3 regions of the Buttiauxella sp. 3AFRM03 genome follow, and region 3 is predicted to be linked to each of the others. Evidence: predicted binding sites of a transcription regulator. Region 3 holds the regulator's gene; each other region holds the start of a gene.
The links. The regulator PhoB, encoded in region 3, activates phosphate uptake and scavenging genes when phosphate is short. The targets are predictions, from matches to a motif close to CTGTCATAAAACTGNCNNAT.
Positions count from the first base shown of each region.

Region 1 (3,149 bases), 1.9 Mb from region 3:
TCATCTTCAACCTGAAGATTCAGACGAATAGGGGAGTCGGCCAGAACCGGCGCTAAAGCAGGCAGCAACCAGGTTGCCAGGCTGTCGGCGTTGACCGCAAGTGACAGCAGTAGCGGGGTAGAACCGGTTTGTTCATCGCCCAGCCACTCTTCTTCAAGCAGTTCGACCTGACGCAGTAATGCCAGCAACTTTTGCCCTTGCTCGGTTGGACGAGGCGGAACAGTGCGTACTAACAATGGCTGGCCGAACATATTTTCCAGTTGCTTGATACGTTGCGAGACGGCGGATTGAGTAATACAGAGTTTTTGAGCGGCGCGCTCAAACCCTCGTTCACGAATTACGGCATCCAACGCCTGTAGCGTTCTATAGTCCGGGCGTTTCATTGTTGTTTGCTGACTCCTGTTTTTGTTATGGCTGCACTATGACATAAATTTGCCGCTGATCCAGACCAAATCCGCAATGTTCGTCCGAGTTCTGCGCCAATCGCAGGACATTTTTTGGCGGCTTGCTCTATAATGCGCGTCAGTTTTCACAGCACAGGCAATTAACCATGACGCAGGATGAACTGAAAAAAGCAGTCGGCTGGGCAGCATTACAATACGTGCAACCAGGCACTATCGTCGGTGTGGGTACCGGCTCAACCGCCGCACACTTTATTGATGCTCTTGGGACTATCAAACATCAGATTGATGGTGCCGTTTCTAGCTCCGACGCTTCCACCGCCAAACTGAAAAGCCTTGGTATCACTGTTTACGATCTCAACGAAGTGGATACCCTCGGTATCTATGTCGATGGTGCAGATGAGATCAACGGCCAGATGCAAATGATTAAAGGCGGCGGTGCAGCACTGACCCGCGAAAAGATCATCGCGTCTGTCGCGGAAAAGTTTATTTGTATCGCCGATTCGTCCAAGCAGGTAGGCATCCTGGGTAACTTCCCACTGCCAGTGGAAGTCATTCCAATGGCTCGTAGTTGCGTGGCGCGCGCACTGGTCAAGCTGGGCGGTCGCCCGGAATACCGCCAGGGCGTAGTAACCGATAACGGCAACATCATTCTTGATGTTTACGGCCTCAGCATCGTTGAGCCTATCGCGCTCGAAAATGCGATTAACGGTTTGCCAGGCGTGGTCACCGTGGGGCTGTTTGCTAACCGTGGTGCGGATGTTGCGTTGATTGGTACTGCTGATGGTGTGAAAACCATTGTGAAATGATCTGGGGGGCGTTTTATACCCGTCATACTTCAAGTTGCAGGGGTGTTGGCTGCACTCACAAACCCGAATCACTTACCTGAGTAAGCTCATCGGGATTTGCTCACTTGCCGCCTACCTACAACTCGAATTATTTTGGGTATATACGCCCCATATCCATATAAAAAATGACAAAATAATCTAACGCTAAATTTGGTGACATATGTCACATTCATGCCAACCACCTGCTGTTCATTCCTGATTCTCTCTGCTACTCAGAGTTTTGTGCTGCCCCATGCCGCTTATTCCTTTTTTGCTTTGCGGACTGCGCAATCGTTTATATTGCCCCGCCCGTATTTTTTGATATTTTGGCAGAAGGGTGTCTTATCACACAGCACAACATCAGTACTAAAAATAGGGTCGGGAAATGGCAAAAGTATCACTGGATAAAGACAAGATTAAATTCCTGCTGGTGGAAGGTGTACACCAGAAAGCCGTGGATAACCTTCGCGCAGCAGGCTATACCAACATCGAATACCATAAAGGCGCGCTGGACAGCGATGCCCTGAAAGAGTCGATCCGTGATGCGCATTTCATCGGTCTGCGTTCCCGTACCAACTTAACTGAAGATGTTCTGGCCGTGGCTGAAAGGCTGGTGGCTGTCGGCTGCTTCTGTATTGGTACAAACCAGGTCGACCTGGATGCTGCCGCTAAACGTGGCGTTCCGGTGTTTAATGCCCCATTCTCTAACACGCGTTCTGTAGCAGAACTGGTTATCGGCCAACTGCTATTACTGCTGCGTGGCGTTCCGGAAGCTAACGCCAAAGCACACCGTGGTGTGTGGAATAAACTGGCGGTTGGCTCTTATGAAGCACGCGGTAAAAAACTCGGCATTATTGGTTACGGCCATATCGGGACTCAGTTGGGGATTCTGGCTGAAGCGCTGGGTATGCACGTTTACTTCTACGATATCGAAAACAAACTGACGCTGGGTAACGCGACTCAGGTTCAGCATCTTTCTGACCTGCTCAACATGAGCGATGTGGTGAGTCTGCATGTGCCTGAAAATGCCTCTACCAAGAACATGATTGGCGTCAACGAACTGGCGCTGATGAAGCCGGGCGCACTGCTGATCAACTGCGCACGTGGCACGGTTGTTGATATTCCTGCATTGTGTGATTCGCTGGCGCGTAAGCATCTGGCAGGTGCTGCAATCGACGTATTCCCGACTGAACCGGCAACTAACAGCGATCCATTCACTTCGCCACTGTGTGAGTTTGATAACGTGATCCTGACTCCGCACATTGGCGGCTCGACTCAGGAAGCACAGGAAAACATCGGTCTGGAAGTGGCTGGCAAACTGGCTAAATATTCCGATAACGGTTCTACACTCTCTGCGGTGAATTTCCCGGAAGTTTCTCTGCCGTTACACGGTGGCAGCACCAGCCGTTTACTGCACATTCACGAAAACCGCCCGGGGATTTTGACCGCGCTGAACCAGATTTTTGCCGAGCAGGGTATCAACATCGCCGCTCAGTATCTGCAAACCACTCCGCAGATGGGCTATGTGGTTATTGATGTCGATGCCGAAGAAGATGTTGCTGAAGCTGCGCTGAAATCGATGAAGGCGATTCCGGGGACTATCCGCGCCCGTCTGCTGTACTAATTAAATAATTGGGGAGCTAATCTGGCTCCCCACTTGACTCTTAAAATCCGTTTCCAGAGTTGTTTTTTTCGCGTGTCCCACTGATAGTTAAGCTTTTAGTCATACGGCGAAGCTACATGACCAGTACATTCTTAAAATCCGGTGCCTTTATACTTCTGCTGATTCTCATCTATACGGGGTTTAGCACTACGGATCGGCTCACCTGGCTGATGGAAGTGACTCCAGTCATTATCATTGTTCCTCTGCTTTTAGCGACCCACTCGCGTTTTCCCCTTACGCCATTGCTCTATTTTTTGA
Region 1 is NZ_CP033076.1:3,843,245-3,846,393, forward strand. Features, by position in the region: gene argP (DNA-binding transcriptional regulator ArgP) at 1-383, opposite strand, end outside; gene rpiA (ribose-5-phosphate isomerase RpiA) at 551-1,210, shown strand; gene serA (phosphoglycerate dehydrogenase) at 1,614-2,852, shown strand; gene D8682_RS19465 (DUF2238 domain-containing protein) at 2,969-3,149, shown strand, end outside.
Region 1: serA (phosphoglycerate dehydrogenase) is a predicted target of PhoB. The motif match lies at 1,408-1,427, and genes of this name have one in related genera.

Region 2 (3,149 bases), 370 kb from region 3:
TGCAGCACCACTAATCTGTCGTCTTTGGTCATCACCAGATCCTGCTCAAGGTAGTCAGCCCCTTGAGCATAGGCCAGGGCTTTGGCAGGTAAAGTGTGCTCCGGCAGATAGCCGCTCGCACCGCGATGGGCTATCACCACTTTGTCCGTTGTCTGGGCAAAGGAGCTGGCGGAAGCAAACATTACCGCCCCCACCAGGATAGATTTGGTCAGGATTTTCATTATGCTTTCCCTGTCAGTTTTTTATGGTGTTGTTTGTTCTCACCCACCATCACCACCAACAACAGAATCACGGCCATAATGCTGCCGCCGATCATCACCATAAAGCCGCCGTCCCAGCCGAAGAAATCTACGGTATAGCCAACGATGGCACTCGCGGCCACCGAACCACCGAGATAGCCAAACAAGCCCGTAAAGCCTGCTGCCGTTCCCGCGGCCTTTTTCGGTGCCAGTTCCAGCGCGTGCAGGCCAATCAACATCACCGGTCCGTAGATCAGGAAGCCAATCACAATCATACAGGCCATATCCACACCCGGATTTCCCGGCGGGTTCAGCCAGTAAACAATGGTCGCAATCGTCACCAGAATCATAAAGAACACGCCGGTAGCACCGCGGTTGCCTCTGAACACTTTGTCCGACATCCAGCCACACAGCAGCGTGCCAGGTATTCCGGCGTATTCATAAAGGAAATAGGCCCAGGAGGATTTATCCAGCGCGAAGTGTTTCACTTCTTTCAGATAGGTTGGCGACCAGTCGAGAATGCCGTAACGCAGCAAATAAACGAAAACGTTAGCAATGGCGATGTACCACAGCAGACGGTTGGGGAAAACGTACTGCATGAAGATCTGTTTTGCCGTTAGCTCCTCTTCCGTTTTTTCGTTGTAGTCGTCCGGGTAATCATTTTTGTATTCTTCGATTGGCGGCAAACCGCATGATTGCGGCGTATCGCGCATTAACGCAAAAGCAATTAACGCCACAAAAATCGCCGCAAAGGCTGGCATATAAAGTGCCGCATGCCAGTCGTTAAACCACGCCATCCCGAGTAAGAACAGCAGCGGCGGCAAGCCACCGCCGACGTTATGCGCGCAGTTCCAGATGGAAACAATTCCCCCACGCTCTTTTTTAGACCACCAGTGCACCATGGTACGCCCGCACGGCGGCCAACCCATTCCCTGGAACCAACCGCATAAAAACAGCAGGACAAACATCACCGCAATACTGGATGTCGCCCACGGCACAAAGCCCATAAATAACATTACGGCGGCGGCCAGAATCAAACCGGCAGGTAAGAAAACACGCGGATTCGAGCGGTCAGAAACCGCCCCCATAATAAATTTCGAGAAGCCGTAAGCAATAGAAATACCGGAAAGCGCAAATCCGAGGTCACCGCGCGAGAAGCCCTGCTCCACCAGATACGGCATCGCCAGAGTAAAGTTTTTACGTACCAGGTAGTAAGCGGCGTAACCGAAGAAAATGCCCATGAATATCTGCCAGCGCAGACGACGATAAGTCGGATCGACATGCTCACTTTTCAGCCGTGGCTGGTGTGGGCTAGGTTTGAAAATGCTCAGCATAAATGCCTCCGTGGCAGGTTTTTTATCAAGCAATGTTCTTTTGCGAGCGCATGTTAAGGATTATCCCACCTGGTTAGTGTGAAACACCCCACAACATATTACATTTTTATTACAAACTATCGAAAAGGTGCATCGCATCACACTTTGTTTTCGTTTTATTTTCGAATTTGCTCGATATCAAACATTCGCATATCGATCTGTGGCTGAATAGTCCCCAGATAATTTTTCAGGAGCGGAACATGGCGATGGGATGCAAAGAACAGGATGTGATTATTATTGGCGGAGGCGCTACGGGCGCGGGTATTGCCCGCGACTGCGCACGGCGTGGGTTACAAACCCTGCTGCTGGAAAGGCACGACATTGCAACCGGCGCGACAGGTCGTAATCATGGCTTGCTGCACAGCGGCGCACGGTACGCCATGACGGACAGCGAATCGGCCAGGGAATGTATTGAAGAAAACCGCATCCTGAAACGCATTGCTCGCCACTGTATCGAACGCACGGACGGCCTGTTTATCACCCTTCCTGAAGATGATTTAACCTTGCAGAGCGTGTTTATTGCCGCCTGCCAGGATGCCGGAATCAATGCACAGCAACTCAGTCCTCAAGAAGCATTACGCATAGAACCCGCGGTAAACCCTGAACTAATTGGCGCAGTAAGGGTGCCAGATGGCACAGTTGACCCATTCCGTCTGACCGCCGCCAATATGCTGGATGCCAGAGAACACGGTGCCGAAATTCTCACCGGCCAGGAAGTCACCGGCCTTATCCGCAACGGCGATCGGGTTTGTGGAGTGCGGGCTTACAACCATCAAACCCGCGAACATCACGATTTTTACGCCAGCGTAGTGGTAAACGCCGCCGGGATCTGGGGGCAACACATTGCTGAATATGCCGATTTACGTGTGCGAATGCTGCCCGCCAAAGGTTCGTTGCTGATCCTCGGCCATCGCATCAATAACATGGTGATCAACCGCTGCCGCAAACCTGCCGACGCCGATATTTTGGTCCCAGGCGATACCATTTCGCTGATTGGCACCACCTCAACGCCTGTCGAATATGACCAAATCGACAATATGCAGGTCACCCCGCAAGAGGTCGACATCCTGATTCGTGAAGGTTCAAAGCTGTCACCCAAACTTGCCGCAACCCGTATTTTGCGTGCCTACGCTGGCGTTCGCCCGCTGGTTGCCAGCGACGACGACCCAACCGGACGAAATGCCAGCCGCGGAATTGTGCTGCTTGATCACGCAAAGCGTGACGGCATGGAAGGGTTCATCACCATTACTGGCGGCAAGCTGATGACCTATCGCCTGATGGCGGAATGGGCCACCAACGCGGTGTGTGAAAAAATCGGCAATCTTCAGCCTTGCACCACAGCAACAACACCACTTCCAGGTTCCGAAAGCTCAGCAGAAGAGACGCTCAGAAAAGTCATTTCATTACCGCCGACTATTCGGCGTTCTGCCGTTTGGCGTCACGGTGACCGCGCCGGGAAACTTTTGGCAGGTGACCGCCTGAGCAACAGCCTGGTTTGCGAATGTGAAGCGGTGACCGCAGGTGAAGTTCACTATGC
Region 2 is NZ_CP033076.1:1,574,483-1,577,631, forward strand. Features, by position in the region: gene glpQ (glycerophosphodiester phosphodiesterase) at 1-221, opposite strand, end outside; gene glpT (glycerol-3-phosphate transporter) at 221-1,573, opposite strand; gene glpA (anaerobic glycerol-3-phosphate dehydrogenase subunit A) at 1,813-3,149, shown strand, end outside.
Region 2: glpT (glycerol-3-phosphate transporter) is a predicted target of PhoB. The motif match lies at 1,669-1,688, and genes of this name have one in related genera.

Region 3 (3,149 bases):
TGGCACATCAATCTTTTCATTGAGCACCATTGCCGGTGCCGCTTCAATTTTAGATAGCGTCAAAAGCTGTTTCACCAGACCTTCCATCCGCGAAGTTTGCTCGCGCATGGTGCCCAGAGCCTTATCGCGCAGCGGCCCTTCAAGCGCCTGATCCTGCATCATCTCCAGATAACCTTGCAGTACCGTCAACGGAGTACGCAGTTCATGGCTAACGTTGGAAAAAAAGTTACGTCGCGCCCCTTCCAGTTGGTGCATCTGCGTGACATCACGTGCCACCATCAGCCACTGCTCGTCGCTGTATGGCATCACACGGAATTCCAGATGACGGCCATTGTTAAGCACCAGCGTCAACGGCCGGGCGAAATCTTTTTGCGTCAAATAGCGGGTAAATTCAGGGTAACGCAGCAAGTTAAGGATGTTCTGCCCGTTATCGTCCGGCCAGCGTAACCCCAACAACTGTTGGGCCAGCCCGTTACACCAAAAAATGGTCCCTTCTTCGGTAGTCAGCACTACCGCATCGGGCAGTGATTCCGCGCCGCTGCGAAAGCGTTTGATTAAATTGCCTAATTCTTTACGGCGTTTTTTATTACGCAGCTGCATTTGATGAAGACCGTATAACAACGGATCCCAGCTCCCGCGACCAGGGGGCGGTGTCATACTGCGATCAACCCACAACCACCACGACAAACGAAGCAAATTCCAGAAATGCCAAACCAGCAGTCCTGTGACCGCCAGTAATAAAAACCAGGGTAAATAGCCAAAAATAAGGCCCAAGATGACAGCAGGTAAGCAACAGAGCAGCAGCTCCATCACCAACCTTTTCCATGACAGCCGTTCCAGCACGCGTCACTCTCCTGATAAGGAACTAAAAGCGGGTTGAGAACCGATAACCCGTACCGCGTACTGTTTGTACCATTCGATCATGCCCGCTATGCTCGAGCGCTTTACGCAACCGCCTGATATGTACGTCCACTGTTCTGTCTTCGACATACACATTGGTGCCCCATACATGGTTAAGCAACTGTTCACGGCTATATACCCGTTCCGGATGCGTCATAAAGAAGTGTAATAACTTAAATTCAGTTGGGCCCATGTCCAGCGGGTTTTCACCGGTCATCACGCGATGCGATGAAGGGTCAAGGCTCAGCCCGTGCATCTCAATAACCTCTTCCACCGCCATCGGAGAGATTCGGCGCATCACAGCTTTAATGCGCGCCACCAGCTCCTTCGGTGAAAACGGCTTGGTAATATAGTCATCGGCACCAACTTCCAGGCCACGCACGCGATCTTCTTCTTCACCTCGTGCTGTCAGCATCATTACCGGGATTTCCCGCGTCAATGCTTCACGCTTCAGGTGCTTGATAAACTGAATACCCGAGCCGCCTGGCAACATCCAGTCCAGTAAAATCAGGTCCGGGAAGGGTTCGATAAGCAGATTCACTGCACTGTCATAATCTTCCGCTTCTACAGGCTGAAAACCGTTTTGCTCAAGCACAAAGCTCACCATTTCACGGATTGGAGCTTCATCTTCTACGACTAAAATACGCTTCGCCATGATTCGCCCTGCTCAAGGAATAATTATAGTTGTTTCAATGCGGCGCCATTATGCGTCAGATTTATGACAGATTTATGAAAAACATGACTGTTTAGTGACTCATCAATTTGATTTATGACACAGAGACCTATGCCGTTTTCCGCCTCGCCCCCTTATAATCGAGGCCTCGCTTTTAAGCCACCGGACAGGTTATGCGCATAATTCACACATCAGACTGGCACCTTGGTCAAAATTTTTATACCAAAAGCCGCGGGCCGGAGCATCAGGCTTTTCTTGAATGGCTGCTGAAAGCTGCCGTTGAACATGATGTGGATGCAATAATCGTCGCGGGCGATATTTTTGATACTGGCTCGCCACCAAGCTATGCGCGAGAACTGTATAACCGCTTTGTGGTGCAACTCCAGTCTACCGGCTGCTCACTGGTGGTGCTCGCCGGTAACCATGACTCAGTTGCCACATTGAACGAGTCCCGTGAACTGATGGCGTGTCTTAACACTTATGTCGTCGCCAGCGCACGCCACGATACCAGCCAGCAGGCAATTGTGCTGAATACGAAAGATGGCGCGCCTGGCGCTATTCTCTGCCCCATTCCCTTTCTGCGGCCACGCGATATTCAAAACAGTCTGGCGGGTTTATCCGGCCATGAAAAGCAGCGTTCATTAATGGAAGCGATCGGTGAACATTATCAGCAGTGTTTTAGCGCCGCTTGCGTTCTGCGCGCTGACGCGCAGTTGCCAATTATCGCCACCGGGCATTTAACCACCGTCGGCGTGACGAAAAGTGACGCCGTGCGTGACATCTATATTGGCACACTCGACGCTTTCCCGGCGCAGCATTTCCCGGATGCCGATTACATTGCCCTGGGCCATATTCACCGTGCGCAATTAATTGGTGGCACCGAACATATCCGCTACAGCGGCTCACCAATACCGTTAAGTTTTGACGAAACCGGTAAGACCAAAAGTGTTTATCTGGTTGAATTTTCAGAAGGTAAACTTCATGAAGTCACCCCACTTACGGTACCAGTTAGCCAGCCGCTGGCGGTGATCAAAGGTTCGCTGAACGAAATTGAACAGCAGCTTGAACAATGGCGCGATGCACCGACAGAACCCAAAGTGTGGCTGGATATTGAAATCGCCACCGATGAATATCTGCATGATATGCAGCGCCATATTCAACAGCTAACCGAAACGCTGCCTGTTGAAGTGGTTTTGCTGCGCCGTAGCCGTGAGCAGCGCGAGCGTGTTATTGCTCAACAACATAAAGAAACCCTAAGTGAATTGACGGTTGAAGAGGTTTTTGAACGCCGCCTGGTTCAGGAAGAAACCACTGAAGAACGCGCAAAACGCCTGCGCACTCTGTTTGCCCAAACGGTCGCCAGCCTGCATGACGCGGAGGAACAAGCATGAAAATCCTCAGTCTGCGATTGAAAAACCTCAACTCCCTGAAAGGGGAATGGAAAATTGATTTCACCCGCGAGCCTTTCGCCAGCAATGGTTTGTTTGCCATCACCGGGCCAACAGGAGCGGGTAAAACTACGCTACTTGATGCTGTCTGCCTCGCGCTTTATCACAAAACGCCACGTCTCAACACG
Region 3 is NZ_CP033076.1:1,948,035-1,951,183, forward strand. Features, by position in the region: gene phoR (phosphate regulon sensor histidine kinase PhoR) at 1-843, opposite strand, end outside; gene phoB (phosphate response regulator transcription factor PhoB) at 866-1,555, opposite strand; gene sbcD (exonuclease subunit SbcD) at 1,747-2,964, shown strand; gene sbcC (exonuclease subunit SbcC) at 2,961-3,149, shown strand, end outside.